DNA from 2 places in the Streptomyces callyspongiae genome. Region 1 is predicted to be linked to the other one. Evidence: predicted binding sites of a transcription regulator. Region 1 holds the regulator's gene; the other holds the start of a gene.
What was found. Region 1 encodes HrcA, which represses chaperone genes, less so after heat shock. Its sites were predicted from a motif close to TTNGCACTCNGNNNNNCNGAGTGCNAA; they were not measured.

Region 1 (4,191 bases):
AACGAGCTGTACTGGACGGGCGCCGACTGGTGGGGCGCCGGACCCGGCGCGCACAGCCACGTCGCGGGCGTGCGCTGGTGGAACGTGAAGCACCCCGCCGCCTACGCCCGGGCGCTGGACGCCTCGCGGTCGCCCGGTGCGGGCCGCGAGGTCCTCTCCGCCGAGGACCGGCGCGTCGAGCGGGTCCTGCTGGAGCTGCGGCTGGTCCAGGGCTGTCCGCTGGACGTGCTCACGCCGGCCGGGCGCGCGGCCGCCCGGCGGGCGCTGGACCAGGGGCTGCTCCGCCCGGAGCCGTTCGGTGAGGGTCGCGCGGCCCTCACCCTCCGCGGGCGTCTGCTGGCCGACGCGGTCGTCCGGGACCTCGTCGACTGACGGGTGCCGGTCAGCGGCCGGGAGGGCCTCCCGTCGGGCCGCCCACGGTCACGTGGTCGATGAGGTGTTCCACCGGGCCCAGCAGGCCGGGTTCCAGGTCGCGGTAGGAGTGCACGGAGCGCAGAATCCGCTGCCAGGCGGCGCCGGTGTTCCGCGGCCATCCCAGGGCCTCGCAGACGCCGGTCTTCCAGTCCTGGCCGTGCGGCACCCGGGGCCACGACGGAATGCCGACGGCGGCCGGTTTGACGGCCTCCCAGATGTCCACGAACGGGTGGCCGACCACGAGTACGAGGTCCTCGCCCCGGGTCGCGGCGACCTCCGCGGCGATTCGCGACTCCTTCGACCCCGGCACCAGGTGGTCGACCAGGACACCCAGTCGGGCGTCGGGCGTGGGCCCGAACGCGTCCACGACCGCCGGAAGGTCGTCGACACCCTCGAGGTACTCGACGACGACGCCCTCGATCCGCAGGTCGTCGCCCCACACCTTCTCCACCAGCTCCGCGTCGTGGCGCCCCTCGACGTACAGGCGTCCGGCGCGCGCGACCCGGGCGCGGGCACCGGGCACCGCGACCGAGCCCGACGGTGTGCGGCGCGGAGCCGCCGGGGCGGCGCTTGCGGGGCGCACCAGCGTGACGATCCGTCCCTCCAGGAGGAACCCCCGCGGCTCCATCGGGAAGACACGGTGCGCCCCGAAGCGGTCCTCCAGCGTCACCGCGTTCCCTCCGGAGGTCTTCTCGCAGTCGATCACCGCCCCGCAGAAGCCGGTCGTCACCTCCTCCACCACGAGGTCCCGTTCGGCGGGCACCTCGGGGACGGGAGCGGCGCGGCGCTTCCAGGGCGGGGTCAGGTCGGGGTCGTACCGGCGGCTGCGCATCCGCCCATTGTGTCCGGACGCGTCAGGCGGAGGCGAAGCGACGGGCCAGACCGTCGCGTTGGGCGCGGAGGAACGCGGCGTCCACGACGGCGCCGTGGCCGGGGACGTACCGGGCGTCCTCGCCGCCGAGAGCCAGCAGCCGGTCCACGGCGGCGGGCCACTGCCCAGGCTGCGCGTCGTCCCCCGCCTGCGGCGGTCCCGACTCCTCGACCAGATCGCCGCAGAACACCACCGGGGGAGCGCCCGGGGCCCCTCCGGGCACCAGGACGGCCAGATCGTGCCCGGTGTGGCCCGGGCCGGCGTTGACCAGTACGGCACGGCGGTCGCCGCCCAGCGCGAGGGTCATCTCGCCGCTGACCGGGTGTTCCGGGAGGACCAGCGCGTCGGCTGCCTGGGCCGCCGTGTCCGCCGCCAGGCCGTGCCGACGGGCGTCGTGCCGGAGGGACTCGCGGCCGCCGCGCAGAACACGGTCCAGACCCACCGCGCCGTACACCTGGACTCCGGCGAAGGCCGCTGTGCCCAGCACGTGGTCGAAGTGGCCGTGGGTGAGCGCGACCCTGGTCACGGGCCTCCCGAACAGCTCCCGCAGCGATGCGCGGAGCGCCGCCCCCTCGGCGAGGGAGGATCCGGTGTCGATCACCAGCACGCCGTCGGGACCGGCCACCGCCCCGGCCGTCGCGTCCCACCGGGGCAGCCGGGTGCGCACCACGCCCGGTGCGAGCTCTTCCCACATGCCGTCCATGCCGCGACGCTACCGGTACGCAGACCGTGTCGCCCCTCCGCGGTGCGTGCCCGCGGTCCCGGGTGTGGACGCCCTTGCTCTGGGCATGGCATCCCGCCGTACACTTGGCTGCGAAACGCTGGCACTCGTCCCACGAGAGTGCCAGGCGAGCGGAGGCCGGACAGCCGGACACGGCCCGACGGGAGGTGCGCACGTGCTCAGTGAACGCAGGCTCGAGGTGCTGCGTGCCATCGTCCAGGACTACGTCGGCACCGAGGAGCCGGTCGGCTCCAAGGCGCTCACGGAGCGCCACAATCTCAAGGTGTCGCCGGCCACCGTCCGCAACGACATGTCGGCCCTGGAGGACGAGGGGTACATCGCCCAGCCGCACACCAGTGCCGGCAGGATCCCCACCGACAAGGGGTACCGGCTGTTCGTCGACAAGCTGGCCGGTGTCAAGCCGATGTCCTCGCCGGAGCGACGCGCCATCCACAACTTCCTGGAGGGCGCCGTCGACCTGGACGACGTCGTGGGGCGCACGGTCCGGCTGCTGGCGCAGCTCACCCGGCAGGTGGCCGTCGTCCAGTATCCGTCGCTGACCCGGTCGACAGTGCGCCACGTCGAACTGCTGGCGCTGGCACCGGCCCGGCTCATGCTGGTGCTCATCACCGACACCGGACGCGTCGAGCAGCGCCTGGTCGACTGTCCCACCCCGATCGGCGAGACCACCGTCGCCGATCTGAGGGCCCGGCTGAACGGCCGTGCGGCCGGGCAGCGCTTCACCGACGTGCCGCGTCTGGTCCAGGACCTTCCGGAGGGCTTCGACGCGGACGACCGGGGAACCGTCTCGGCGGTGCTCGCCACCCTGCTGGAGACGCTGGTCGAGGAGACCGAGGAACGCCTGATGATCGGCGGAACCGCCAACCTCACGCGCTTCGGCCACGACTTCCCGCTCACCATCCGCCCCGTCCTGGAGGCGCTGGAGGAGCAGGTCGTACTGCTGAAGCTGCTCGGCGAGGCCACGGATTCCGGCATGACGGTGCGAATCGGTCATGAGAATGCTCACGAGGGCCTGAGTTCCACGTCGGTGGTTTCAGTCGGTTACGGTTCGGGCGACGAGGCGGTCGCCAAGCTCGGCGTGGTGGGGCCGACCCGCATGGACTACCCCGGAACGATGGGAGCGGTACGCGCAGTGGCACGTTACGTCGGACAGATCCTCGCGGAGAGTTAAGTGGCGACCGACTACTACTCCGTCCTGGGCGTGGAGCGCGACGCCTCGCAGGACGAGATCAAGAAGGCCTTCCGCAGGCTGGCGCGCGAACTGCACCCGGACGTCAATCCGGACCCGAAGACGCAGGACCGCTTCAAGGAGATCAACACCGCCTACGAGGTGCTCTCCGACCCGCAGAAGAAGCAGGTCTACGACCTGGGCGGCGACCCGGCCGGACCGGGCGGCGGCGCGGGAGCGGGCGCCGGCTTCGGCGGCGCGGGCTTCGGCAACTTCTCCGACATCATGGACGCGTTCTTCGGAACCGCCTCGCAGCGCGGGCCCCGCTCGCGCACGCGCCGCGGCCAGGACGCGATGATCCGGCTGGACGTCGAACTGCACGAGGCGGCGTTCGGGACGACCAAGGAGATCCAGGTCGACACCGCGACCGTGTGCGGCACCTGCTCCGGCGAGGGCGCCGCGCCGGGCACCTCCGCGCAGACCTGCGACATGTGCCGCGGCCGCGGCGAGGTCTCGCAGGTCACCCGCTCCTTCCTGGGGCAGGTCATGACCTCCCGGCCCTGCCCGCAGTGCCAGGGATTCGGCACCGTCGTGCCGACGCCCTGCCAGGACTGCGCCGGCGACGGCCGCGTACGGTCGCGGCGCACCCTCACCGTCAAGATCCCCGCGGGTGTCGACAACGGCACCCGGATCCAGCTGGCCGGCGAGGGCGAGGTCGGGCCCGGCGGCGGCCCGGCGGGCGACCTCTACGTCGAGATCCACGAGACCCCGCACCCGGTCTTCCAGCGCCGCGGCGACGACCTGCACTGCACCGTCACCATCCCCATGACGGCCGCGGCCCTGGGCACCAAGGTGCCGCTGGAGACGCTGGACGGCATGGAGGACATCGACATCCGCCCGGGCACGCAGTCCGGCCAGTCCGTCCCGCTCCACGAGCGCGGCGTCACCCACCTGCGCGGCAACGGCCGCGGCCAGCTGATCGTGCACGTCGAGGTG
Region 2 (4,191 bases), on a different contig from region 1:
CCACCACCTCTGAACCGCGGCACGCCGCGGGAGGGCCACGCGGCGTGCCTCCGGGACGGCTCGGCAGTATCGCGCCGCGCGCCCGGGAGGAGCGTTCCGCTCAGCACAGCGACACCGCAGGCGGGGCACCGGCACCTGCAGCAGCCCCCACCAGCTCCGCCGCAGTCCGGCGGGGCACCCGCAGCACCACGAGCGCACCCCGCCGAGGGGTCTTCGAGGCCGCCGGCACCTCTGCCACCGGCACGCAGCGCGCCACCACACGGGGGACCGCCGCTCCCTCGGAACGGGCCGCCCCCGGGCGCTCCCCGCCGGCGCGGGATGCCCGGGCCATGACGTCGATCCGGTCCCCGGCACGCAGCAGGCGGACCGTGTCCGCGTCCGCGAGGCGTACGGGAACCGACACCGGCCGTCCTCCCGGAGCGGGGCCGTCACGCGACCCGGCCGCCACGCGGTGCGCGGCGGGAGCAGCCGGAGCAGCCCGGGCGGCTCCGGCTTCCGGCGCCGGAAGCGGCCCCGCGGTGCGCGCCGCCGCACCGGCGGCACCGACCGTGCTCAGCGCCAGCCCCAGCACGAGGAGCCGGCGCCGCCGCGACAGGACCCGGCGGAGCCGCGGCAGGCCGCGCCCCGGTCCGGCCGCGATCGGCGGGAAGTCGGGGACGGCGCAGTACCGCGGGACGGTCGTGCCGTCCGGCCCGGGATGAGGGGACCGGGGACGGGGGAGAGGAGAGGGCATGGTGTCACCGCCTGCCGTGGGTGCCAGCGTGCTGGAGGTCCGGACGGCGGATCGCACCGCCGTTCCGCTCCTCACCGTGCACGAGGCGGGCCGCTGCCGCTCGGGCCTGTGGACAACCGCCCGCCTGTGGAAAACTTCCTCACCCTCCGGGGTCCGCGCCCCGGTCCGTTCCGGCACGACGGGAGGTCAGGGCAGCGTGATCCCCAGGTCCATGCCGTCCAGCGCACGGGCGCACGCGCAGTCCTGTGCGGCGGGGAGCCGGCCGACGGCGTCGAAGAGCACCTCGCGCAGCCGTCCCACGTTCTCGCCGAAGACCCGCAGCACCTCCTCGTGGGAGACGCCCTCGCCCGTCACCGCCCCGGCATCCAGGTCCGTGACCAGCGCCATCGACGAGTAGCACAGCCCCAGTTCACGGGCCAGGACGGCCTCCGGATGCCCGGTCATGCCGACCACGGACCAGCCCTGCGCGGCGTGCCAGCGGGACTCGGCGCGGGTGGAGAAGCGGGGTCCTTCCACGACGCACAGCGTGCCGCCGTCCACCGGTTCCCAGCCGCTTCCGCGTGCGGCCGCGAGCGCCGCACGCCTGCCGTGTTCGCAGTAGGGGTCGGCGAAGCCGACGTGCACGACGTTGGGCTGGGCGCCGTCCGGCAGCGGTTCGCCGTCGAAGAACGTCTGGACCCGGCCCTTCGTCCGGTCCACCAGCTGGTCGGGCACGAGAAGGGTCCCGGGGCCGTACTCCGGCTGCAGTCCCCCCACCGCGCAGGGTGCGAGGACCTGGCGCACGCCGACGGAGCGCAGAGCCCACAGGTTCGCGCGGTAGCCGATGCGGTGCGGCGGCAGGTGGTGCTTGCGCCCGTGGCGGGGCAGGAACGCGACGCGCCGCCCGCCGATCTCGCCGAGGAACAACGAGTCGCTCGGCGGCCCGTAGGGCGTTTCGACGGTGACCTCGGTCACGTCGTCGAGGAAGGAGTAGAAGCCGGACCCGCCGATGACACCGATCTCTGCCTGTGCGCTGCTCATGGGGTCACCCTACGGGCGACCCCGGAGCGTGCGGCAGGCCGCGGTTCCGAACGGACCGCGTGATCCGGCCCGGTCCGTTCAGGCGGCGGAGCTGCTCGCGGTGGACTTCGCCGTGTCCTTCGACCCGGAGGTGTCCTTCGAGGAACTCTTCGAGGAGGATTCCGAGGACGACGACGTCTCCGAGCCCGAGGAGCCCGAGGAGCCCGAGGAGCCGGACGAGCCCGTCGACGAGGAACCGGACGACTGCGTGCTGCGGCTGTCGTTGCGGTAGAAGCCCGAGCCCTTGAACACGATGCCGACGGCGGAGAACACCTTCTTCAGGCGTCCCTCGCAGCCCGGGCACTCGGTGAGCGAGTCATCGGTGAACTTCTGCACCACCTCGAGGCCGTCGCCGCACTCGGTGCACTGGTACTGGTAGGTCGGCACGTCTTTCCTCCTGGCACTCTTCCTTGCGGAGTGCTAACGACGCTCCATCGTGCAGTATTTCCGGCGCGTAGTCCACCGCGCCGCCGCTTCGGTTGTGTCACATGCGGCGGTTCCGGCGCGCTCAGCGCCTCCGGGCCGCCGTGCTGCCGCTCCCGCCGAGCCAGCCCGCGAGCTTGCCGCCCCTGCTGACCGAGAGCAGCCGGCGCTCCGCGGCGTCGCGGACCGCGTCGGTGGCGACGACCAGCAGTTCGTCGCCGTGCCGCAGCATGGTCGAGGGCTGGGGCACGAAGCTGGTGCCGTCGCGGACGACCAGCGTGACGGCGGCGCCTGGCGGCAGCCGCAGTTCGGCGACCTCCACGCCGTGCATGCGCGAGGAGCCGGAGATGCTCATCGACAGCAGGTGGCCCCGCAGCCGCTCCAGCGGTGCGGACTCGATGTCGACGTCCTCCGGTTCGCCGGTCTTCCGCAGGTGCAGCTTCCGTGCCAGCCAGGGCAGCGTCGGCCCCTGCACCAGCGTGAAGATGACGACGAGCACGAAGACGATGTTGAAGATCCGCTCGCTGCTGGGCACGCCGGCCACCATCGGAATGGTGGCGAACACGATCGGCACGGCGCCGCGCAGGCCGGCCCAGGACAGCAGGGCCTGATCCTGCCAGGGGTGGCGGAACGGCAGCAGGCACAGCACCACCGAGACCGGCCTGGCCACGAGTGTCAGCGCGAGGCCGACGACCACGGCCGGCCAGATGTCGTCCCCGAGGTCGTGCGGTGTCACCAGCAGTCCGAGCAGGACGAACAGGCCGATCTGCGCGATCCAGGCGACGCCGTCGGCGAAGCCCCGGACGGCGGGCCGGTGCGGCAGTTTGGAGTTGCCGAGCACGAGCGCCGTGACGTACACGGAGAGGAAGCCGCTGCCGTGGGCGGTCGCGCCGCCGGCGTAGGCGAGGACGCACAGCGACATCACCGCGATCGGGTAGAGGCCGGAGGCGGGCAGTGCCACCCGCCGCAGCCCGAACGCGCCGATGCGTCCGACGAGCAGGCCGACCACCAGGCCGATGGCGAGCTCGGCGACGATCGTCCCGACCACCGCGTACCAGGTCTGCGTGGTGTGGCCGAGCGCGGACAGTGCCACCACGAGGATGACCACCGGGGCGTCGTTGAAGCCCGATTCCGCCTCGAGGGTGCCCGTCACCCGGGAGGGCAGCGGGACCTTGCGCAGCACGGAGAAGACGGCCGCCGCGTCGGTCGGGGAGAGGACCGCGCCGATGATGAGTGCCAGGCGCCAGTCCAGCCCGATGAAGTAGTGGGCCGAGACCGCGACCAGGGCGACGCTGATGCCCACGCCGACGGTCGCCAGGACGGCGGCGGCCGGCACGCACTGCCTGATGTCGCGCCAGCGGGTCCCCAGGCCGCCTTCCGTGAGGATCACGACGAGCGCGGCGTATCCGAGGGTGCGGGTGAGTTCGGCGTCGCCGAACTCCAGGCCCAGTCCGTCCTGGCCGATGACGACACCGATCGCGAGGTACACCAGCAGACTGGGCAGCCCGGTGTGGGAGGAGAGCCTCACAGCCGCCACGGCAACGAGCAGGACCGCGGCACTGATCAGCATGAGCTGGTTGAGCTGCTCGATGTTCAGGGGCCGCTCCTTCCGCTTGCTTCCGATCATTCGTTCGGTTAGCTAACAATTTACCATTGCTTGACCGTGGTCGAGGTGTCGGTGATCTGTCGGCTTCTCCCATTCTCGGCCCCGGCGGCCCGTCGTGCCGGAAGCCCACTCCGCGGCTTCCCCCTGACGCGCTGTCGGTGGCCGTGACCGCTCGGCCTATGGTTGCTCCAGAACTCCTGGACCACCTGCCCGCGAAGGACAGCGATGCCCGCCAAGAAATCCCCACGACGCGCCCGCCTGATCGTGATCGCAGTCGTGCTGCTGCTCGTGGCGGGGCTCGGCTACGGAGTCCGCTGGAGCGTCGGCACCGTCCGCGACTCCTTCCCGCAGACCGCCGGTTCACTGCAGA

Region 2: ACL06G_RS03595 (FmdB family zinc ribbon protein) is a predicted target of HrcA. The motif match lies at 2,190-2,216, and genes of this name have one in related genera.

What each region holds. Positions count from the first base shown of each region.
Region 1 is NZ_JBJZOM010000008.1:87,311-91,501, reverse strand. Features, by position in the region: gene hemW (radical SAM family heme chaperone HemW) at 1-372, shown strand, start outside; gene ACL06G_RS09825 (DUF3097 domain-containing protein) at 383-1,246, opposite strand; gene ACL06G_RS09820 (MBL fold metallo-hydrolase) at 1,269-1,988, opposite strand; gene hrcA (heat-inducible transcriptional repressor HrcA) at 2,182-3,198, shown strand; gene dnaJ (molecular chaperone DnaJ) at 3,199-4,191, shown strand, end outside.
Region 2 is NZ_JBJZOM010000003.1:128,208-132,398, reverse strand. Features, by position in the region: gene ACL06G_RS03610 (hypothetical protein) at 1-13, shown strand, start outside; gene ACL06G_RS03605 (hypothetical protein) at 101-790, opposite strand; gene ACL06G_RS03600 (S-methyl-5'-thioadenosine phosphorylase) at 920-1,753, opposite strand; gene ACL06G_RS03595 (FmdB family zinc ribbon protein) at 1,832-2,179, opposite strand; gene ACL06G_RS03590 (potassium/proton antiporter) at 2,301-3,842, opposite strand; gene ACL06G_RS03585 (penicillin acylase family protein) at 4,047-4,191, shown strand, end outside.